Regions from separate parts of the Chroococcidiopsis sp. CCALA 051 genome, predicted to be linked through region 2. Evidence: riboswitches for the same ligand, from Rfam matches in the RefSeq annotation. Region 2 holds a riboswitch; the other holds the start of a gene.
What was found. A riboswitch is a leader RNA that binds a small molecule or an ion and turns the genes downstream of it on or off. The one in region 2 is predicted to bind cobalamin.
Positions count from the first base shown of each region.

Region 1: another riboswitch for cobalamin. It lies ahead of C7Y66_RS24970 (sirohydrochlorin chelatase); the one in region 2 lies ahead of C7Y66_RS01895 (HupE/UreJ family protein).

Region 1 is NZ_PYCI01000137.1:563-7,417, forward strand. It holds partial or broken gene C7Y66_RS24945 (HpsJ family protein) at 1-158, shown strand, start outside; gene C7Y66_RS24950 (hypothetical protein) at 328-888, shown strand; gene C7Y66_RS24955 (hypothetical protein) at 980-1,456, opposite strand; gene C7Y66_RS24960 (peroxiredoxin) at 1,524-2,081, opposite strand; gene sipA (regulatory protein SipA) at 2,117-2,407, opposite strand; gene C7Y66_RS24970 (sirohydrochlorin chelatase) at 2,502-3,497, opposite strand; cobalamin riboswitch at 3,535-3,737, opposite strand; gene C7Y66_RS24975 (Spy/CpxP family protein refolding chaperone) at 3,871-4,317, opposite strand; gene C7Y66_RS33105 (hypothetical protein) at 4,307-4,432, opposite strand; gene hemC (hydroxymethylbilane synthase) at 4,533-5,522, shown strand; gene glgA (glycogen synthase GlgA) at 5,609-6,855, shown strand, end outside.
Region 2 is NZ_PYCI01000005.1:7,087-23,798, reverse strand. It holds gene cobW (cobalamin biosynthesis protein CobW) at 1-440, opposite strand, end outside; gene C7Y66_RS01895 (HupE/UreJ family protein) at 702-1,370, opposite strand; cobalamin riboswitch at 1,392-1,605, opposite strand; gene C7Y66_RS01890 (hypothetical protein) at 1,796-1,990, shown strand; gene C7Y66_RS01885 (ABC transporter ATP-binding protein) at 1,998-3,749, opposite strand; gene C7Y66_RS01880 (hypothetical protein) at 3,901-4,245, shown strand; gene C7Y66_RS01875 (hypothetical protein) at 4,242-4,469, shown strand; gene C7Y66_RS01870 (MFS transporter) at 4,510-5,766, opposite strand; gene purM (phosphoribosylformylglycinamidine cyclo-ligase) at 5,936-6,967, opposite strand; gene C7Y66_RS01860 (septal ring lytic transglycosylase RlpA family protein) at 7,454-8,512, shown strand; gene C7Y66_RS01855 (bifunctional pantoate--beta-alanine ligase/(d)CMP kinase) at 8,686-10,323, shown strand; gene C7Y66_RS01850 (TIGR02281 family clan AA aspartic protease) at 10,320-10,844, opposite strand; gene petE (plastocyanin) at 11,311-11,730, shown strand; gene C7Y66_RS01840 (CoA-acylating methylmalonate-semialdehyde dehydrogenase) at 12,004-13,482, opposite strand; gene C7Y66_RS01835 (orange carotenoid protein N-terminal domain-containing protein) at 13,629-14,084, opposite strand; gene C7Y66_RS01830 (DUF423 domain-containing protein) at 14,294-14,677, opposite strand; gene bchM (magnesium protoporphyrin IX methyltransferase) at 14,767-15,459, opposite strand; gene nagA (N-acetylglucosamine-6-phosphate deacetylase) at 15,510-16,679, opposite strand.

The sequences.
Region 1 (6,855 bases), on a different contig from region 2:
AGAACGAGCGATCGCTTCAAGCCCAAGCAGCTAGCCGCGAAAATAATCTTGGAACGCAAATCAAAAATACAATCAAAATATCCTTGGGAGCGCTCATCTCTGGAACTTTCTTTCTAGTTATTTGGCAGAAAACCCGCAAAATTGTCAATCGAAGTTAAAGGGAGCAGTGATCAGTAACCAGTAACCACGCACCACTTTCTTAGCAACTACCAACTACCAACTACCATCACCGCCAACTTTTCCAATAACAAATTTACTTGCCACTAAGCAGAAATTATGTTAATAAAGTCGAGATACAAGTTAAAGTAGCAGCCAGCAGCAAGGGTGATGAATTCATTCTGGAAATCGTCAGGAATATTACTGGGAATAAGCTTGGGGGCGATCGCGCCATTGCCAAACTCAAACTCAACGTTACAAATAGTTACGGCTCAGCCTTCTCAAGCTCTGCTAGAACTGGGTTTAACGCGAGCGACAATTGACCAAAACGATCGCGCGATCGCTCCAAATACTGCACCTCAAGACACTGTTCAAGACACTGTGACAACTCCCAGTCTGTGGTGGGCAAAAGAGCAGTTTGGTGGAGATTTGCTGAGTCATTGGCTGGCTTATCCCGCTCAACAAAATGGCGATTCAGGACGCATCGACTTGCAAGTAAAACGGCAAAATTGGAATTCTTTAGACTATATTCAACAATACGAGTTCGTGCATCATTTTGGTACTGATGCTATGGATCGCGGCTACAATCTGAGAGTTTTCAACGAGCAAAAGCAGCTTTTAGCTAGTTACACTTGTGACTTCACTGCTATTCCAACTCAATGTCAGATCGATCTTGATGCTAATAGTAAATCGATGATTCGTGGCGGAAGTCAGTTTGGGATGATGCGGTAATTGGTAGTTGGTAATGGGTAATGGGTAATTGGTAATTGGTCACTGGTCACTGGTAATTGGTCACTGGTAATTGGTCACTGCTCCCTGCTCCCTATCTGGTAAAACGCATAATTTCTCGCCCTAAAGTTAGCAACCCTGTCACGCCTAAAGAGACAAAAAAGACGTAAGGATACCAGTATTGGTGAATTTGTTGCTGGTGGGTAAGTTGAGGATGCAGGGTGTAAATAAACAAGGTTAGTAAAGCGATCGCCAGTGCGCCAAAACCAACAAAACTCAAGCCAACTAAGATTCTGGCTGGCTGTAACTCCACATCGCTAATCGCATCGAGATCGATTTCTGCTAACAAACTTAACGAGTCTTCCGCAACCTCTGAAGCCGATTCGATTTTAGCTGCTAATGGCTGCGATACAACTGGGACGATCGCGGCTACAGCTTGACGGCGGATTAATCCTTCCGTATCTCGTAATATTTCTAAAGGTTTGCGATCGGTAATTTCAATCGATTCGCGATCGCTGACTTGATACCTGACTTTCCGTCTAATAGGCTGGTATTTCGGCTCGAAGTCCATAAGACACGCTGAAAACTAAGCTGAAAAAAATAGAGACGTAACATGGCACGTCTCTACACTTTAGCTTTTAGGCAGTGTTTTTTTGTAATTCCTCTAATCGTGCTAGAACTTCCGTGCTGTGAATAGCAGGATTTACCTTCACAAAAGTTTCGCGTAAAATCCCATCTGGGTCGATGAGAAAACTATGACGCATCGAAACAACACCAATCCACGAACCGTATGCTTTACTCACTTCCCCTGTGGTATCTGCAAGCAGAGGGAATTTTAACCCTTCTGAATCGCAGAATTCAGCATGGGAATCGATAGAATCAGCACTCACGCCAATAATCTGAGCATTTTTGTCAATGTACTTGGGTAAGTCTTGCTGAAACCGCTTGGCTTCTAGGGTACAGCCTGCTGTAAAGTCCTTGGGATAAAAATAAAGTACGACCCACTGACCGCGCAAGTCGGAAAGGGAAACTTCTCCATCTCCCGTATTGGTAGGTAGGGTAAATTGCGGTGCGGGTTGGTTCACTGGTGGTAGTTTACCCCCAAGCGCTAAGGCTGGGGTAGCAAAATGACACCAAGCCAAAATAGACAAGCAACACGCAAAAACAGAGGTTAAAAAAGTACGACGAGATATCATGATGTCAACTGCAAGTCAGTTAACATAAGTTTACATTAGTCATCGCTGCGATCGGCATCCGCAGGCGAAGATGGTTCCACATGAGATGCAGGTGGTGATTCTGCTTCTGATGTGATGCTCTCAATATATTGACTATCGAGTAGAAAAGTACCGCGATCGAACCGGACGACCCAATATCCCCCAGGACGGCGATCCGTAACTATCCCTTCTTCCCGCAGACGAATTGTATCGGGAGGACGCAGCATCGGCATCGGCTCGGCGGTTTTAATGTAAGGTGGCAAGGCGATAACTCGGACTGTTTCGCCTATGGTGAATTCTTTTGTCATGAGCGAGTAGGGAGCAGGGAGCAGGGAGCAGGGAGCAGAGGAGCAGGGGAGCAACTACCAATTACCTATTACCCATTACCTATTACCAAATCCATTATGGAACTTGCCAGATTTTTTGATGATAGTCTACCGCATTAGCGTAAGGATCTACAGCTGGGTGGTGATGGTCGTGGTGATGATGGTGATGGTCGTGGTGATGATGGTCGTGGCTATGAGAATGCGTATCACCCGCTACAGCCGCTAGGCGGAATTTACACATCTCGCAATTCATCTGGACTTGACCTAAATGAGTTTCGATTTCTCTTTCTCTGAGAATGGTAAATAGGTGAGAATGCAGTCCTATTTCTGGCAAACAAGTAATTTCAGCTTGGGGATATTTCTGTTGCTGTTGAGCAGTGACATCGAAAATCTTTTTAACGAGCGTACCCGTGAAGAGAAAATGAGGTAGAACGACAATTCGTTTGGGTTGATAGAGTAAAGCGCGTTGGAAACCTACCTCTAAGCGCGGGTGCGTGATGCCGATAAAGCAGGTTTCTACGGTAGAATAGCCACTACCCTCCCAGAGAATGCGGGCGAGCTTGCAAGCGTCGCCATTAGCATCAGGATCGCTAGAACCGCGACCGACAAATAATAATACGGTATCTGCACGCTGAATTTGAGGATGGTCTATTTCTGCTAGACGCGATCGCCACAAATCGAGAATTCCGGGCGTAATCCCAAAATGCCGTCCGTAGTAAAATTTAAGCTGCGGATGTCTGGCTCTAGCGCGATCGAGTTCGTTGGTGACATCAAATTTATTATGCCGTGCGGCAAACAGCAAAATTGGCAGCACGGAAATTTCCGTAAAACCCTTCTCGACGCATCGATCTACTCCTTCCTGAATTGTTGGTTCTGTCAATTCCAGAAAGCAGGGGAGAACTGGTCTAGAGGTATCTAAAGCTTGGTATGCAGAGGCAAAACCAAGCAAGCTTTGCCGTCCAGCTTCATCTCTAGTTCCATGACCGATCAGTAATAGAGGACGCTGTAGCGGCAGAGGTGGTAATTGCAAAGAACTATCTTCCAACGGAGTTAAATGGCGATCGCTAAGCATTGAGATTTTAGCTCCTTTCCCGTGCAACGCAGGAAATAGCGTGAGCGGATAACAGCACAGGCATTCTGGCTTACTATTCGTCATCGGTCATCAGTCATTTGTCATTTGCAGTTAGAGCAACAAATAACAAGTAACAAATGACAAGTGACAAAATCGTTTACAGCTGCGGCACAGCCTCGGACTTACACCGATGTTTCCCTATGCTATTACAGTTCACTTGTGCCTAGATATCTTAACTGATTTGACCTACAACAAAAATACTGGGGGAGGGGGTATCAGTGACCAGTGACCAGTGACCAGTGACCAGCGACCAGTTATCAGGGAGCAGGGAGCAGTTGATTTTGACTTTTGAATTTTTTGACTTTTGACTTTCTTAGAGTTCGCCTCTTCGTCCCTTCCAGCCTCGTTCTTGTCTCATTTGCTGTAGTTGTTGTTGCTGTTGTGGGGTTAATACTGCATCAAACTGAGATTTGGCAGATTGACGAATTTGTTGCATTTTGGTTTTCTGCTCTGGAGTTAGGTTGAGAGAAGCTAACGCTTCGCGACGGCGTTGTCTGCTTTCTCTAACGGTTTTGAGTTGTTCCCGCTGTGCTGGTGTCATAACTGCTTCGATTTGGGTGCGAGTATTGCGACGGATTTCGGCAATTTTATCTCTTTGTTCCTGAGTTAGCCCCAGTTTTTCAAGTCGAGGTGGAATTTTATCTTGAGCTTGGGCTATTTGCAATCTTGGTGCAACGGGTTCAGCTTGAGCTGCTAGCGGTACGGTGGCAATACTCAAGGCGATCGCGCTGGCTAATAAAGGGATAAGTTTAAATTGCATGGTAGCGTTCTCTGGCGTTTCTAAGATTTGATATCACCATCATAAAAATCGAAAAACCGCGATCGCCTGTGGAGAAAGTAACGAATTTAACTATTACTTTAGTCATGATGGTCATTGGTCACTGGTCACTGGTCACTGGTCACTGACCACTGGGTGCAGTCCTGCGGTAGTCTAGATCGAGTGACTCAGATTTAAGCTATAAATGCTGCTTTAGTATGTCCTCTAACGCCTCACCCACGGTTTCCAGCCCTACCCGCACAATTCGCATCGGTTCGCGCAAGAGCCAATTGGCTTTAGTTCAAACTTATTGGGTGCAAGAACAACTGCAAAAAGCTTTTCCAGATCGCACTTTTGAAGTCCACACCATGTCTACTCAAGGGGATAAAATTCTCGACGTTGCCCTTGCCAAGATTGGTGATAAAGGGTTATTTACTAAAGAGTTAGAAGTGGGGATGCTCAATCAGGAAATTGATTTTGCCGTACATTCCCTGAAAGACTTGCCGACTCGCTTACCGGAAGGGTTGATGTTGGGAGCGGTCACAGAAAGAGAAAATCCGGCAGATGCTTTAGTATTACATTCTAAGTATAAAGATAAACAATTCGATACATTGCCAGAAGGAGCCGTCATCGGGACTTCCTCTTTACGCAGACTGGCACAACTACGCTATCACTTCCCCCACCTAGCATTTAAAGATGTGCGTGGTAACGTAATTACACGCCTGCAAAAACTCGATGCTGGAGAATATGATGCCCTAGTATTGGCAGTAGCGGGACTACAAAGACTAGGATTAGGCGATCGCGTCGATCGGGTCATTCCAGCAGAAATCTCCTTGCACGCTGTCGGACAGGGCGCTTTAGGAATAGAATGTCGTGCGGGTGACGAAGAAGTCTTATCTTTAATTAAGGCGATCGAAGACGTACCCACACGCGATCGCGCTCTTGCAGAACGCGCCTTTTTGCGGGAATTAGAAGGTGGCTGTCAAGTACCTATTGGCGTTAACACTAGCCTTGAGGGAGATGTGCTAACTCTCACGGGTATGGTAGCTAGTTTAGACGGGCAAAGATTGGTTAAAGATACCGTAACTGGTGCGCCTACAGAGGCAGAAAAGCTTGGCATCGAATTAGCCCAACGCCTTCGTCAACAAGGAGCGCAAGAGATACTAGCCGAAATCTTCGCGCAAATTCAACGCGGACAGGTATTGTAGAGACGTTACGTATAGAGACGTTACATGTAACGTCTCTATACAGAGCGACCTTTACCAATCTACTCACCACTCACTACTCACTAAACATGCGAATTTTGTTTGTTGCCGCAGAAGCAGCGCCAGTCGCCAAAGTTGGCGGAATGGGCGATGTCGTCGGAGCGTTACCGAAAATTCTTAGAGAAATGGGGCATGACGTGCGAATTTTTCTGCCCTATTATGGCTTTCTACCAGACAAAATGGAGATTCCCCAAGATCCAATCTGGTCTGGAGCTGCCATGTTTCAGGATTTTAAGGTTTACGAAGCCGTGCTGCCTGGAACTGATGTCCCCTTGTATTTATTCGGGCATCCGGCATTTGCACCCCGTCGCATTTATTCTGGGGAAGACGAACACTGGCGTTTCACTTTGTTTGCTAACGGCGCAGCAGAATTTTGCTGGAACTATTGGAAACCCGATATTGTCCACTGTCACGATTGGCATACAGGGATGATTCCCGTGTGGATGCACCAATCGCCTGATATTACCAGCGTATTTACAATTCATAACTTGGCTTATCAAGGTCCCTGGCGCTGGTATTTAGAGAAGATTACGTGGTGTCCTTGGTACATGCAAGGACATAATACAATGGCAGCGGCGGTGCAATTTGCCGATCGCGTGAATACAGTTTCTCCAACTTATGCCAAACAGATTCAAACGGCAGCTTATGGCGAAACTCTCGAAGGTTTAATGTCTTTTATTAGCGGTAAATTATGGGGTATTGTTAACGGAATTGATGTTGATGTTTACAACCCAGAAAACGATAAATATATTGCTAAATCTTTTACAACTGCAACGCTAGAAAACCGAAGACCAAATAAAGTTGCCATTCAAGAAGAAGTGGGTTTAGAAGTTAACTCTAAAGCCTTTTTAGTGGGAATGGTGACGCGGTTAGTAGAACAGAAAGGCATCGATTTAGCAATCCAAATTTTGGATCGATTTCTATCGTATACCGATGCCCAAATTATTATTTTAGGCACGGGCGATCGCTACTACGAAACTCAATTATGGCAAATGGCATCGCGTTTTCCCGGGCGGATGGCAACGTATTTACTCTACAATGATGCCCTTGCCCGTCGTATTTATGCTGGTAGCGATGCCTTCTTGATGCCAAGTCGATTTGAACCCTGCGGTATCAGTCAAATGATGGCGTTGCGTTACGGTTGCGTGCCGATTGTGCGTCGTACTGGCGGCTTAGTTGATACCGTAAGTCCCCACGATCCTGAAAATAATGTCGGTACGGGTTATTGTTTCGATCGCTACGAACCCTTAGACCTTTATACCTGTATGGTACGTGC
Region 2 (16,712 bases):
GCAGCACAATCTACCACCGTCACCACTGCATCCACCGTAGCAGCATTGCGGATCTCGTGCCAGCGAAAAGCTTTCACCAATGGTTTTGGTAAAGCTAACCCAGAAGTTTCGATCGCAATACAATCTATACTATCTCGGCGTTTTAATAACTCCAGCATCGTCGGCAAGAATTCCTCTTGTACCGTACAGCACAGACAACCATTTGTTAATTCCACAATCTGAGGCAAATCTTCCGTTCCGACTCCCGAATTGTCGCTTGTCTCTTCTGGACAAACCTGGCAAGATTTCAATAATTCCCCATCTATCCCCAACTCGCCAAACTCATTGACTAAAACAGCAATGCGCCGTCCCTGATTATTTTGCAACAAATGACGGATGAGAGTTGTTTTGCCGCTGCCTAAGAAACCAGTAACGACTGTAACGGGAATTTTTGTAGCCATTGGATTCTAATTGAAATTAGCCTGCGATCGACAAACAGCATTGTCTCACAAGTATTGAGGGAGTGGGGAGCTATCAGTGACCAGTGACCAGTGACCAGTGAGCATTCTCAATTAGTATTCAGACCCGCCTCGAACTTAAGTCTGAGGCTAACAGCAAAAGTCTACTTCAGTAGACTAGAAATCAATCGTAGTCGGCTTTATCCGACTTGAGCTATAAGCCAGTGAATTAATTCACTGGCGGCGATTGCCACTACTTAACTTTTAACCCATCACCGAGGAAGTCAAGAATACCACGCCGATCGCACAGATTGCTAAACCAGATAATCTTAACCAAGCAGGACTAGAATTAGCAGATTTCTGCAATGCTAAATTTCCTACTAAAAAGGCAACTAAAGCAACACCATATTGGATTAGAGTAAAACCCAACAAGTAGGCAAATAGAGGAAACATTTGCGCCCCGATAATAGCTTCTCCGTAAGCGTAACCGTGAAACAATCCCGCGATCGCACCCAACCCCAACGTTATCAACCAATGAGGACGATCTCGCCACACCAGCATTGCCCCAAAGATAATAACAGAAACAGCGATCGCGACCTCAGCCGCAGGTAAATCGATTTGGAAGACGTGAATAACTGTCCCCAACATCGCCGCCACAACAAACCCAGCCGGAATTAAAGCACCGCGCCGTTGTCCGACTGCAAGTAATCCAATTGCCACGACAAAAGCTAAATGATCTAAACCGATAACAGGGTGAGCCAGTCCTGACAAGAAACCTTCAAATAAATTTACCGGAGTCTTGCCACCAATCGCGTGATGGGCATACGCTGGTTGGGGTATGGCAAAAAATGCGATCGTTAAAGCGGTTGCAATTAACCCTAAGTAGCGCCAAAATAGTTGCAAAATTTGAGACATCAAAACTTTAGACATCATCCGTACCTCGCGAAGGATGTGAGTTAAACAATTTCTATCGGTGGGTATTCTGACTCATGCGGGAGTCGGGAATCGGGAATCGAGAGTCGGGAAATTCTGAGCAAAAATTACCAACTACCAATTACCAACTACCAACTACCAATTACAGTTGCGGGACAGCGCCGGACTTACACCGAACTTTCCCCATTACCTCTAGCAGCTGCTCCCTGCTAGAACCGACTTGATTGAGGAGATTATCATACCACCAGATCGCATCCTTAGAGAGAGGTGAAACTGTTCTTAATTTTGCTCAACTAAAAAAATTGGGTAGAAAGGCAAAATTATCTAGCTATGACCGAGCGTTGGAAAAAGCTACCAAAAATGGAGATACTATACTGTTGCTATCAGCATAAAACTTACATTAAACAGCAATTAAATTGAAAGAAATGGAAGACTCTCAATTCGTTATTTTCATCGTCTTTGGTTGTATCTGGGTTGTGATGGGAACTGCGGGTGTAATCGCATTGCTAAAATCTGACGGTCAAGAAATTCGTTTTGGTAAATGGGGATTGATAGTCGCTCTACCAATTATTATCCCCATCATCATTGCACTTGCTTTTGGCGCGTTCTACTACAACTAGTTCCGGTTTACTGCAAAATCTCTTGTAATTGGTGCTGGTTCCACAAATTTTGATATAACCCTGGTTGTTGAACTAGTTCTTCATGCGTGCCAGATTGGACGATCGCACCCCGATCCATTACCAAAATCCTGTCAGCAGTAGCCGCAGCTGATAGCTGATGAGAGATAAATATCACAGTTTTGCGATCGGTTCCCGTGGAAAGATTATCTAAAATCGCTGTTGCAGTCTGATTGTCAACGCTAGATAAGGCATCGTCTAAAATTAGTACCGGAGCATCGACAAGCAAAGCTCTAGCAAGCGCTGTACGCTGTCTTTGTCCACCGGAAAGGGTAATCCCTCGTTCGCCCACAATTGTTTCGTATTGCTGCGGAAAATTGAGAATCTCAGGATGAATTTGAGCTTGCTTGGCGCAGTATTCTACATCAGATTGTTCTGCGAGCGGATCGCCATAGCGAATATTATTTTTAATTGTGGTACTGAAGAGAAAACTATCTTGTGGTACGTAGGCGATCGCGCGACGTAAATCTTTCAATGTAATTTGGGTAATATCTTGTCCATCTAAAAATAGTTGTTCTGAGGCAATTTCTAATAGATGAGGTAAAGCATTGGCTAAAGTTGATTTTCCCGCACCAATTGGTCCTACAATTGCGACTGTCTCCCCTGGTTGAATCGAAAAACTGACATTTTTTAGGGATGGCGTACTAGAACCAGCATATGTATAGCTCAAATTGCGTGCTGTTAACTTTCCTTTTATTTCTTCTTTTGGTATTGAAATTGCGTCGGGTGTATCGTAAATCTGAGGTTTGACTGCCAGAACAGATTCAACGCGATCGATACTGACTTCTCCTCTTTGATAAGCTGTAATGGTAAACCCAAGTAAAGCGGTGGGAAAAACGAGTCTTTCGACATAAAGTATGAGTGCTATAAAATCACCAACACTTAAACTGTTATTTGCAATTTTTCCCGCTCCAAACCACAATAATAAGAGCAGACTAACGTAAGAAAAACCTCCAACTAGGGGAAACAAAGTATTACGAGTTTTGGCGAGTTTTAAATTTGCCCCTAATAACCTGGAATTATTTTGCCGAAAAGCTAGGCGTTCGTTTGTTTCTTGAGCGTAGATTTTAATTAATGCCATCCCGCTCATATCTTCTTGAATTAATTCGCTAATGTCAGATAGTTCTTCTTGGACTTCTGCTTGTTCGTTACGGAGGCGATCGCTAAATAACTGTACCACGATCAACATCACTGGATAAATTGCTACAGCAGCAAGAGTCAGTTCGACATTAATTTGTAACATGAAAGGTAGCGTCAACGCATAAGCAAAGATCGTGTTGACAATACTCAGCACTGCAAAACCTACCAACCGCCGAATATTTTCGACATCACTCGTAGCGCGGTTGATCAAATCTCCCGCTGTATTTGTGTTGAAATAGGTAGGTTCCAGCTTCAAAAGATGTTGAAATAGCTTTTGTTTCAAGTCAAATTCGACTTGTCGTCCTGCACCAAACAGGGCAATCCGCGATACCATGCGGATTACCCACATGACAGAACTCAAAACAATTATCAATCCGACAAACTGTAAGACTTGGTCGAACCTAAATTCTCCCTGAAGGCGCTCGATAATGTCGCGAATTAATAGTGGAATGTATACTCCGACGGCGTTTACTACAAATAAAGCCACAACCCCTAAGAGAACTTGTTTCCAGTGGGGACGCAGGTAATTGAGGAGTTTAGAAAAGCGAGAACGTTGAGCCATGACCGCCGCGTGAAGGACTTTGCTGATTCTAGAATTATTGCAGTTATAGTTGTCGTCTGGCTGTTGGGGGAATTCGTAGGGGTTAGCTCGCGCTGTTCCACGCAGAAGATGACATACTGGCATAGGCTGTTACTACTACAGGATCTAGCCTATGGCAAATTTACCTGACGAAACTATAGACACAATTTTCAGCTTAAAGCGACAACTGTGGCAGCTAATTAACCAAACAACAGCAGTAGGCTGGGCAATTTTAGAGGAGTATGGCGAGACAGAACAAACAATACCTACGCTTGAACAACTTGACAATCTCAGAGAACGGCTAACAGATCCTTACTCTCGTCTGCACGGAATTCTGTTAAGGGTTGGGGAATCTCAACCACTAGCGTCCACTACTATCCTAGATTTATTAGAAATAACAATTGAGCAAGCTCAAGCAACTCTTGCAGCAGCAGATGCTAGCATTCAAGAAGTTAGAAGAGATTTGAATCTACCATGACACAGAGAATTCAACAGCCAAATAAAGATGCGTTTGCTCGGTCAGTCAATCGTTTACGTGAAACTTGCCGACAGCTTGAAGCACTGACGCTATTAATGGATGACACAATCGCTCAAATAGAAACTGAAAATCAAAAAAGTTCTCTGTATCTTTATCGCATCCAAAGGGCAAAGCAATTGTTGAATTCTCCTCTCAAGAACATAGAAGATAGGAATCAAGGATAAATAGCAAAGGTAGCTAGTTAATCTCTATATAGCTTGCTAATTAGAAGTTCGATCGCAACCGATACGGGACTTCCTGCCAGAATAGCTTAATTGCGATCGCGCCGCTAATCAACTGAATGCCACCAAAAACGGCAAGTGAGGCGCCAAATCCAAACAGCAACAGTTCCCCGAATATCAGGCTGCCAATGCCAAATCCAGCAAACAGGACAAACACTTTGAGTCCCATTGTTTGACCTAAACTATTACTATCTCCCAAGTCAGTCACGATACCCACAAATAAAGGTTGCGTCAGGTCGTACCCTAAAGATAAAACGAGAACTGCGATCGTCGTTCCAATCGGGGGAATCTCAAAAATCATCGCAATTCCCGCTAAGGCTGCCATAATTAATCCTGCTGGAACCAACCAACGCCGTCCCCAACGATCCACGGCTCGTCCAATTAGAGAACTGAGCAGCAACCCAGGAATACCATAGCCGAGAATGGTCAGACCAATGCTCAATGCATCCATGTTGTAGCGTTGCGACAAGTACAACCCCAGCCATGTATACACGCCAGAGTGGTAGATGCCGTTCCATAAAACATAGGCATAAGTCCGTTTACCGCGAAAACTGCTTAAGATCTGGCTATAGCCTCTAAATATCTGGCGAATCGTCGGTAATTTTTCTACTTTGGCTGTATCGAATAAAGCGCCGTAAAGATGCAGCCGCCAAAGGACGAAAGCAGCGAAAACAGCCGTCCCGATAAATAGCGATCGCCACCCAATAAATGGTTCGAGGATCGCGCCACCCGCAGAACCCGCTGCCATTCCCCCTTCCATAGCTGCGAAAACCAGCCCTAATTTACTACCTCGCTGGTCGAATGGAAACAAATCGCCAATTAAGGCAAACGTGAGTGGAATCACTCCACTAGCACCCAGTCCTGTCAGCAGCCGCCAAATTACCATTTGCGAAGCTGTTTGAGCTGTTGCAGTCAAAGCCGTGCAGATGACAAAAATGATGAGCGAGATGCGAATCACCGACCATCTGCCAAATCGATCTGACAGCACGCCGTAGAACAGTGCCATCAGCGCGTAAGCCAGCATATAGGCTGGAACGATAATGCCAATTTCTTGAACTGGAACGTTAAATACTTCTGCCAAACGCGGAATCAGGGGAGCGATCGTATATCCTTGCAGAAAAATTAGACCCGCCGCCAGCGAAAGTAAGGCAAATAGGCGGTTATGCTGCTTTAAGCGAATTGCGCGATCGGCTGCTTCAGCGTGAGGTAAATGCTCAAGATGTTCTTTGCGGTTTGACATTGGTTTTGAGTATTTCAACTCACTGCCCACTCTAAATGTCTAGATGCTCAAAACTTAGCAACTAGGCTGAGAGAGTCAGAGCCAAAAATTGGCAGAGCAATGATCGTCATAAAAGTTAAAATTTCATGACAATTATATTATCATCACCTGCTTTTCTACCTTGAGAATTTCAGTCTTTAGGTATACCCTCAACGGTTCCACCACCAGCAATGACTTCTCCAATGACAAACCCCTCGACATCCTGAGAGTCAAACCACCGCAGCGTCTCTTCTACAGCTTGAGGAGGAACGATCGCCACGTAGCCAATCCCCATATTAAAAGTATTGAACATCTCTTTTTGACTGACTCCACCAACTTTCGCCAGCCACTGAAATACTGGGGGAGTTGTCCAACTATTCACATCCACGCGAATCGATTGCCCTGCACCCAGACAACGGGGTAAATTTTCCGGTATTCCTCCACCCGTAATATGTGCCATTGCATGAATTTCTATCCCAGAGGCGATCGCACCCAGTACGGGCTTGACATAAATCCGCGTTGGTGTTAGAAAAACTTCCCCCAAACTTTGACCGGAAAACTCTTCTGGGCGATCGCTCCAAGCATATTCCCCCACCTCAACAATTTTCCGCACCAAACTGTAGCCGTTACTGTGGACACCCTGACTGGCAAGCGCGATCGCCACATCCCCTATTTGTACCCTAGAACCATCGAGCAACTTGCTCTTTTCGACAATTCCCACACAAAAACCCGCTAGATCGTACTCTCCTGCCTGGTAAAAACCAGGCATTTCAGCGGTTTCACCCCCCAACAGCGCACACCCCGCCTTTTGACATCCCAAACTGATGCCACTCACTACTTGTGTCAGTTGCTCCGAGTTGAGCTTTCCCGTTGCTAAATAATCCAAGAAAAACAGCGGTTCTGCTCCAGAAGTCAGTACATCATTCACGCACATCGCGACTAAATCGATTCCTATCGTGTCGTGACGATTGAGCGCGTGAGAAAGTTTCAATTTTGTCCCAACTCCATCTGTCCCAGAGACTAAAACTGGCTCCGTGTAACCACTAGGGAGTTGAAAATAACCTCCGAAACCTCCCAATCCTCCAATCACTTCTGGGCGATGGGTACGATGCACTAGCTGGCGGATGCCTTCAACAAACGCCCTACCAGCTTCAACATCAACTCCTGCTGCTCGATAATCCATGCTGCCAGTTTCCTCAATGCGGCAGATAGCTCTGCTTCACGCATCAGCATTTTATCTTAATTTTGCTGCGCGACAGCATTCGCATTCTACGTGTTGCTTGAGGGCGATCGCCAATCTAAATATCACTTTATAGCTAAAAAGTTAAGTTTTAAACCAATATTTATTTACTTTTACTCTTTTTTAAGTATTTTAAGTAATATTAATTTTATTAAAAAAATAAGTTGTCTGGTTAGAGAGACAGAAAAGCTGAATTTGCCTCTCTGCAAAGATGTTATGCATCGCTTTACAAAAACTTTTTATTAAAATTAACAATTTCCCCTTGACATTACCGATCCTCAATGCAAAAACTTCGTGGTAGTCTGTTGCAGTTGAAACTTCAACATAAAAGCGTAATGAGTACGAGTTAGTGGGTTAATTTGAGACCATTCAAGTGGTGTCCCCACGTAACTTTTGCCGAAGTCGAGGAGTGCAATTCACAACGGAAGCATGAAAAAGCAAATTTTATTAACAACCGTTGCTCTGCTTACTACTGCCGTAGGCGTACCCCTGTCATGTTATGCAGAATCGCTGAATGCAGATTCTTCAAGAGATAACAGACAGGAGATCTCCTCAGCAGTGCAGGCTCAACCGCAGAATGTTGAGAAAGTAGGCGAAACCCAGTCCAGAGGCGAATCTAAAGCTAAAGAAGCCACGATCGCCAGAATCCAACCCCACGAAAGGGGCGATCGCCAAGCAGTGACGCTGTACGTGCGTAACATACCCGTACTGACATTTTTAGGCGACAAACAAGCAGCAAACGCTACCAAAGTCGGACAAACCCAAAGTGCCGAACATGCTGCTGACAAAACAACCCAAGTAGCAACCACAGGCAAGTTACCCAGCGTCGAGCCAACTTCAGCGAATAACGCCCCCATTTGGCAGGCAGCAGCAGTAGCAGCTAGACTCAACCAAATAAGTGCAGATGGTGTCGATGCCAGCAAAATTACAGTCAAATGGAACGACACTGGCAAATCTAATGCCAAAAAAGCATCAGAACGCTATGAAATTGCAATTGACGGCAAAAAACTGGTAGCAGTTGATGCAGATACCAGGCTACCAGAGCAGAACAAGAAAAAACTATCAGACGAGGCATTACAAGCCACTAACCGCTTGCGACGACTTTTAGGAAATGCTCCGCCCCTCAAAGAAGTGGCAGGAATGCCAGAACCCAAGCGATCGCAGCCACAAAATATTGCTTTCGCACCAGTGCGTGCCGTCCTGAATGGAGTTGCCTCTTGGTACGGTCCTGGTTTCCACGGCAATCGCACGGCTAACGGCGAAACTTACAACCAAAATGCCCTTACTGCTGCCCACAAAAGCTTACCCTTCGGAACGCGGGTACGAGTCACCCACGCGGGAACGGGTCGCTCAATTGTAGTCCGCATCAACGATCGCGGTCCCTACATTGGCGGTCGCATTATCGACCTCTCCGCCGCCGCCGCCCGCGTCCTCGGTATGGCTGGTTCGGGTGTTGCCCCTGTGCGAGTTGAAATCTTGGGAAGGTAGGGGAACAGTGACCAGTGACCAGTGACCAGTGACCAGTGGTTTATAGCTAGTTCTTAAGAGTCGTGAGTAAAAACACTTGCGACTTAAGACTTATGACTTCTCCTGCGTCCCTCCCCCTCTTCCGATCTGCTCTACAATAGAGTCGGGTTGAGACTAAAACAGAGGGGGTATTGGTGCGCCTGTTTGCAACGGTTGCAGCGTTACGCTGTTACTTAAGCGTGTTGAAAGCAGAAGCTAAGCGAAATCTAGCCGCTTCAGCTGAGATTACCGTCGGTTTAGTTCCGACGATGGGTGCTTTACACGCCGGACATTTAAGCTTGATGCAACGGGCGCGGCAGGAAAATGACATTGTGGTAGTCAGCATTTTTGTCAACCCACTACAATTCGCACCTACAGAAGATTATCAACAATACCCGCGTCAACTAGAAAGCGATCGCCAACTCTGCGAGCAAGCAGGCGTTGACATTATCTTTGCTCCCACTGCCGAGGATCTGGGGATTGGGGAGAGAGTAAAGGGAGACAAGGGAGACAAGGGAGACAAGGGAGTAATTACCAATTACCAACTACCAACTACCAACTACCAACTCACCCAAATTATTCCACCCCCAGAAATGACCTCAGTATTGTGCGGTGAATCGCGTCCAGGGCATTTTCAGGGTGTGGCGACGATTGTGACAAAACTATTCAATATAGTCCAGCCGAGTCGAGCGTATTTTGGTCAGAAAGACGGACAGCAGTTAGCCATTATTCGGCGGTTGGTGCGAGATTTAAGTTTGCCAGTCGAGATCGTTGGCTGTCCTACAGTGCGGGAAGCATCGGGGTTGGCAATGAGTTCTCGCAATCAGTATTTAACCCCAGAACAAAGAGAACGAGCATCATATATATATCGCGGTTTGCAGCACGCTCAAGCAGCTTTTATTGCTGGAAAGCGCGATCGCCAAACTTTATTAACAACTGTAGAGCAAGTACTTGCGCTGGCTGAGGGAGTGGCAGTAGAGTATCTGGAGTTAGTACATCCTGATACGTTACGACCAGTGAATAGAGTAGAGGAAGCAGGCACGATCGCGGTTGCCGCACGAGTAGGAACGACGCGGTTGATCGATAATATAATTTTGCGCGATCGCCAGCCGATTGTCGCCATTGATGGTCCGGCAGGAGTCGGCAAATCAACTGTATCGCGGTCGGTAGCGCGGGAGTTGGGGTTAGTCTACCTCGATACGGGAGCTATGTACCGCGCCTTAACGTGGTTGGTTCTAGAGTCGGGAATTTCAGTTACGGATCGGTGTGCGATCGCGGAATTAGCAAATCGGTGCGAAATTCAACTGGCTGCTAGCCTAGATGCAGCGCAACCCGTAAGAGTTTGGATTAACGATCGCGAAGTGACTTCAGCGATTCGTAGTTTGGCAGTAACGGCAAATGTATCTGCGATCGCGGCAATTCCAGAAGTGCGGCAAGTCTTAGTCAAGCAACAGCAGCAGTGGGGACAGAAAGGCGGCTTGGTGGCGGAAGGACGAGACATCGGCACGCAGGTTTTTCCCGATGCCGACCTGAAAATTTTCTTAACGGCTTCCGTGCAAGAAAGAGCTAAACGGCGGCAGCAAGACTTTTTAGCTCAAGGACAACCACAGGTGAGCTTGGAACAATTAGAACGGGATATCGCCGCGCGAGATTGGCAGGATAGCAATCGCGAGGTTGCGCCATTAAAAAAAGCTGCTGGGGCAGTTGAGATTATTACTGATGGTAAGAGTATTACTCAAGTCATTGCAGAAATTGTCTTGCAGTACGACCGAGTTTTTGCGAGAACCGATTAACGTGGCTGAAATTCCACCACATCTCGCCTAATCGTTACGTCATAATCTTCAAAGAAGTTCTGTCCCAATAGTGGATCTCCTTCAGTAATCGAAACTTTTGGTTCGCGAACTATAGCCTTGCCGACACTCATCGAAGCTACCTGTCCAATGGGGAATTCTACAATATCGCCATTGGCAATTTGTGCTTTGTGCGTACCAATTGGAACGACTCCTAACGCTTGCGCCATCTCAGTCGTGATGGTGGTTTGAGAAGCCCCAGTATCTAAAAGCATCTCAAATTTTTGTTGACCGTTAAAAGTTACGTCAATAACTGGTATTCCACTTTCGCGGCGCTTGATTTTTGCTTGAAATTCGCTAGCGTGAGCCGAATTTTTTTTTGGTAGACCGCAAACAGTAGATAAGTCAATTGTCTGTCCGGCAGAGTCAAGCATAAAACACCCATCTGCTTCTTGAGCGATCGCGGTTGTCTGAAATAGAGCTATTCCAGCAAGGGGAAGAAACAGCCTCAGTAATTGTTTCATATATGGTCAAATAGAAATTTTAGATAAAGCTGACAATAAATTTGTCATTGGTCATTTGGTAAAGATGAAGCACAAATGACTGGGTAGCAGCTATTGAACATCACCAAATTTATCCGGTGCGGCTGAATTGTAATTAGCAGTAGCTACTTATAGTTCTAGGAGCGCATCTCTATTTATTAAAATAAGCTTAAAATTTTGGGAATTCTTCCGTGATCCTGCTGGTCGGATTATGAAGATATTACAGATTGATTAAAAGCTGTGGCTTCGGGTTTCACCTATTGAGGCTAAAAGCAGAGGCGATCGCCTCATAGCAAACTAGTTATGGGCTACTTCCGACTGCTGCCTGCTGCTTTTAAGCCTATGTCGTGAGAGTGAGAATAAATTAGCCAGAAAGAGAATGAAGAATTAACATCCATAGTTGATAAAATTAAGTATGACAAATTGTCAAACCTGTTTGGAGAAGGTCATGAAACTATTTGCTGCAACTTTGCGGCGCTTGGGTTTAGCTGTTTTAACCATCGTTTTGGTTGCTAGTAGCTTTGCATTCTTTTCTGCCCCTGCCGCTGCTGAAACTTTTCAAGTTAAGTTAGGTACAGATAAAGGGATGCTGGCGTTTGAGCCATCCAAGCTGACTGTAAAGCCAGGGGACACCATTGAGTTTGTAAACAACAAAGTGCCTCCCCACAACGTTGTTTTCGATACAGCTGGCACTCCTAACAAGAGTGCAGATTTGGCAAAATCCTTGTCCCACAAGCAACTACTGATGACCCCAGGTCAATCAGTTTCAACCACTATTCCCGCTGATGCTCCTGCTGGAGACTACACCTTCTACTGCGAACCTCATCGTGGTGCTGGAATGATTGGTAAAGTTACGGTTGCTAGCTAGAAAGATAGCTACATCCTACTGGGAATAACCGAGCCATCTATATATCGTATAACAAGCCAAATGCCTCAGAGAGTCACCACCAATGACTTTCGAGGCATTTAAACTATGAACCGTTCGCAAAATTGTTTAAAGTCGCTCAAAATGAAAAAAACTTAGCATAGGAACTACAAAAATGACACTGCCACCAGGTTCAAATAGTTCTGGGTTGTTAAGATATTGGCGTACGTATAAGGCGATATTATTTTGACTTTTGACTTTTAACTTTTGACTTTTTCAAAACTGTCTCGACCAATTTTGTCGCCAGCGCTCTACAACAACTTTAGTCTGGGTAAAAAATTCAACTGCATGGTGTCCCTGTCCGTGCAAGTCCCCAAAGAAGCTTTCCTTCCAACCGCTAAAGGGAAAAAATGCCATCGGTGCGGCAACACCAATATTAATCCCGATATTACCAACTTCGGCTTCGTAGCGAAATTTTCGTGCGGCTGCGCCAGAGGACGTAAACAAGCAAGCCATGTTACCATACTGACCGCTGTTGATAAACTGAATCGCCGCTTCTATGCTGTCGAGGTGAATCAGTCCTAAAACGGGACCAAAAATTTCAGTACGGGCGATCGCACCTGCTGGATCGAGATCTTGTAAAATTGTCGGTTTAATAAAATAACCATCAGGATAATCGGAAATTAGCGACTCTCGACCGTCTACTAATGGTTTTGCCCCTGCGGTGATGCCTTGCTCTACTAAGTGCTTAATTCTCGACTGACTTTCAGCTGTAATTACAGGTCCCATCTGCACGCCTGAATCTAAACCATAACCGACAACGCGAGAAGTCGCCGCTTGAGCAATCGCCTCTGTAAATGTTTTTCCTGCTTCTCCTACCGTCACCGCTAACGAAGCCGCCAAGCAACGCTGTCCCGCACAACCGAAAGCACTATCGGCAACAATTCGAGTAGTCATGTCTATGTCTGCATCTGGCAATACGATGACTGGGTTTTTTGCTCCTCCTTGACATTGGGCGCGTTTGCCATTGGCAGTGGCGCGACTGTATACGTATCGAGCCACAGGTGTAGAACCGACAAAACTAATCGCCCGAATCACGGGAGAATCTAAAATCGCATCGACAACTTCTTTTGCACCGTTAACCAAATTGACAACACCCTTTGGTAGTCCCGTTTGTTCTATCAGGTGCATGACTTTTTGCATTGTCAGCGGGACTTTCTCTGAAGGTTTGATAATATATGTATTACCACAGGCGATCGCATAAGGTAAAAACCAAAACGGGATCATTCCCGGGAAATTAAACGGTGCAATAACTGCGGCAACTCCTACAGGTTGGCGGATGACAAATTCGTCAATTCCTTTAGCAATATCTTCCGAGTACTGTCCCTGCATCAAAATTGGGATGCCGCAGGCAACCTCCACATTCTCAATTGCTCGGCGCATTTCACCTTTTGACTCTTCCAAAGTCTTGCCACATTCTTGAGTAATTGTCCGAGCTATGTCTTCAAAATTTTCGTCTAATAGAGATTTGAGTTTAAATAAGTATTGAATTCGCTCCGTGGCTGGAGTGCGTCGCCAACTGCTAAAAGCGTTAGCGGCAGCGGTAGCAGCTCGATCTACGTCGGCGGATGTCCCCAAGGGAACTTGAGCGAGTAACTCGGTTGTGGCAGGATTGATGACTTTTAGATATTCAGTTGCACTAGAGTCGCACCATTCACCGTTAATGTAGTTTTGGAGAATTGCGGCGGAACTCATAATAATTACCTGCGATCGCTAAATCATATTTTACATAAGTAGGGGCGCACAGCTGTGCGCCCCTACCCGTGCGCCCCTACCCGTGCGCCCCAATGCTTATTTACGATTTAACGTGTTGTCTTAATTATTCTGAAAATGACGATCGCTTATTTAGCACCCATCTCGACAACAGCGCTACGCATAAAATTCAGTCGCTGCTCAAATTCAAGCTGCTTGATTTGCTCTACAAACTCATTTGTTTCTGCGGGTGGTTCGTAATCAGATGGCACGCCGATAATTCTACCGTCTTCCATTCCTTGTGCTAAGCGCAACCAAAGATCTAATTTGCCACTAGAAGCCAAAGCACTGTAGGCACGGCTAAGATCTGTGTCAGCACGATTAACAATATCGCGCTGTGCTTGCAGCTGTTCTTCTTGTGACAGTGCAACAAATTGATCGAATACTGCTGCTGCGGTATCCTGTGTGGAAGTTTCGTTTGCAGGTGTTAGCTTATCTTTAAGATCTAGATACCCAAACCACAACAATCCAAGTTGAGTATCGGCATCATAACGGCTAAACTGCTCTAGCGATCGCTTTGTACTTTCATCAGTCGCGTAAGTCATAAAACTCTCCGATTGCAATAATTGCTGCTTGCTAGCTGGCGAGGTAAACTTTTGTAACCTCTTTCATAGTTTTAGTGCAGCGATCGCCTCACTTAACCTTGCTAGAGACAGATATGGAGATTTCAACTTACGACAGATGAATTTGTTATTTATCATTTGTGAGTAGCTAGCCACCAGCGTTCATCGCCACTCTTCACTACTTACTTAACTTACTTATTATTTAAGGCAGCGATCGCCAATGCACCCCACCCAGCAATAAAAGCTGCTCCTCCTAGTGGAGTAATTGCACCGACGACCTTAATTCCTGTTAAGCTTAAGGCGTACAAACTGCCGGAAAAAATTAGAATTCCAATAATAAAATTCCAGCCAGCGGCTATTAATGCAGGCTGAGCAAATTGTTCGCCACTGGTTCTAATTAATAAAGCCACGAATAGAAGTGCTAGAGCATGATACATTTGATATCTAGCACCAGTTTCAAAAATTTCTAGCGATCGCTCAGTTAATTTTTCTTTTAGAGCATGAGCGCCAAAGGCTCCTACACCAACAGATAAACCACCAAATATAGCAGCGATCGCCAGAAAGAATTGACCCATCAGCCAATAACCTATATTCCAGACTTTCTTATTATTTCATCTCTTAATTCAAGGACTTGCTGGCTTTATAATTAATTCCGATTTGGAAATCATTTTCGAGTTGCTTCTATTAAACGAGAAAAATAGAAGCGAGTCTTTGTCATTGCCTGACGCTGCACGGAAAAACCGTTTTTTTCTAAAATTTTGATGACTGTTGATGCTGGGTGTAAATAAGCACGGGTAGCTTTACTTGCACCAGGAAAGAAACTACCAACTTTTTTCAGCAAACTAAGCGCAAAAGTTTTTGGGGCAAAACTCAAAATTATGCGCGTCTGTGCTAAAGAACAAAGATGAGAAATCATTTGCTCTACTTGTTCTTGAGGATAATGGATTAAAACATCAAGACAAATCACAGTATGATAGCGATCGCTTAGTGTTTCTAAATCTTGCACGGTCAGAGTCAGATTATTAACCAAATCTCCCAATTCTGCTCTAGCTTTGTCTTTGGCTTCTGATACCATCATTTCTGACAGATCGCTAGCGTACACCCTAGCACCTGCCTGCGCCAGAGGAATGCTGAGGCTACCCACTCCACATCCTGCATCGCAAATAGATATTTCCGATAAATTGCCATCTGCTTGCAACCACCCAATAACAGTATCTACAGTTTGTTGGTGTCCGTTGCGAATATCGAGTTGGACTTTGTTAACGTCATTGGTAATACCATAAATCCGTCGCCAGCGGTCAAATCCCGTTGTATTGAAATATTCTTTAACAATTGTTTTATCGTCTGTTGCAGTCATATAGATAGGTTATTATTTTGGTTCACAAACCTTAAATTTATCACTATATGTCACTGCAATCTCTTCCACGTCAGTTCTTGGCTGTCTGGTTTTATCTGCCAGCGTAGGAGTTGATGAAAGGGAGTACCGAGTTGAATTGTGGGAAGATCGATCGCCTGTCGCGGTACGGTGGTGGCAAGTGCGATCGCTGTATCTACGTCACAAAGATCCCAGCGAACTAGGTTCTGGACTCCTACGAGTAGTGGTAGAGTCGTACCAGCCAAAGTACCATCGAACAGTCTAGCCGTACCGTTTTTCACGTCTATTTGCCGCGTATCCCAAGGATAAACACCGTCTGAAAGCCCCAGAGGTGCTAAGGCATCGCTGACAAGAAAGATTCCTCGTTCGTAACAGCCAGCGCGGAGTAATACTTGAATTATTGTGGGGCAAATATGTTGTCCGTCAGCAATTAACCCACATTTCACATGAGGATGTACCAAGGCAGCACCTAACAATCCAGGTTCTCTGTGGTGGAGTCCCGGCATAGCATTAAAGGCATGAGTCACCATTGTTGCCCCTAGTTTAAAGGCTTGTTCCGCTTGAGTTGCCGTGGCAAGGGAATGACCGAGGCTGACTGTTATACCGAGAGAACGCAAATAGGTTATGGCTTCGCCCGTGGGATCTAATTCTGGGGCAAGGGTGATAACTTTAACTATGCGAGCGTATTCGCCTAAAAGTTGCTGAATGTATGGAATTGTCAGCGGTAATAAATATTCTGCTGGATGAGCGCCGCGCTTTTGCGGATTTAAAAATGGTCCTTCAAGGTGGACTCCTAAAACTTGAGCGGTTGGTAGAGATGTGGTTTGCTGCTGCATATAGTCAGCAATAACGCCTAGCGATCGCTGTATATTTTCTACAGAAGTCGTAACTAATGTGGGTAAATAAGCATCTATGCCTCGTTGCCACAAGTATTCAGATATATTTTGCAATTTATCGATATCAGTCGGTTGCAATTCTGTAAATGCTAATCCTAGCGCCCCGTTAATCTGCAAATCGACTCCACCCAAAGATATTCGATCGGCTGCTAGATTGATAATTTGTAAATTAGCAGGCGGAATTTTTTTAATAAATCGATCCATTGGTTCAATTGCGGAAATTTGACCGTGTAGGTCGATCCGAATTCCCTGCAATTGCGCGTAACCAGGCACGCGAGCATTAATAATATCTACTGCATGAGTCATCGATCGGTCACCCTTATCCAAAAAATCTATCTC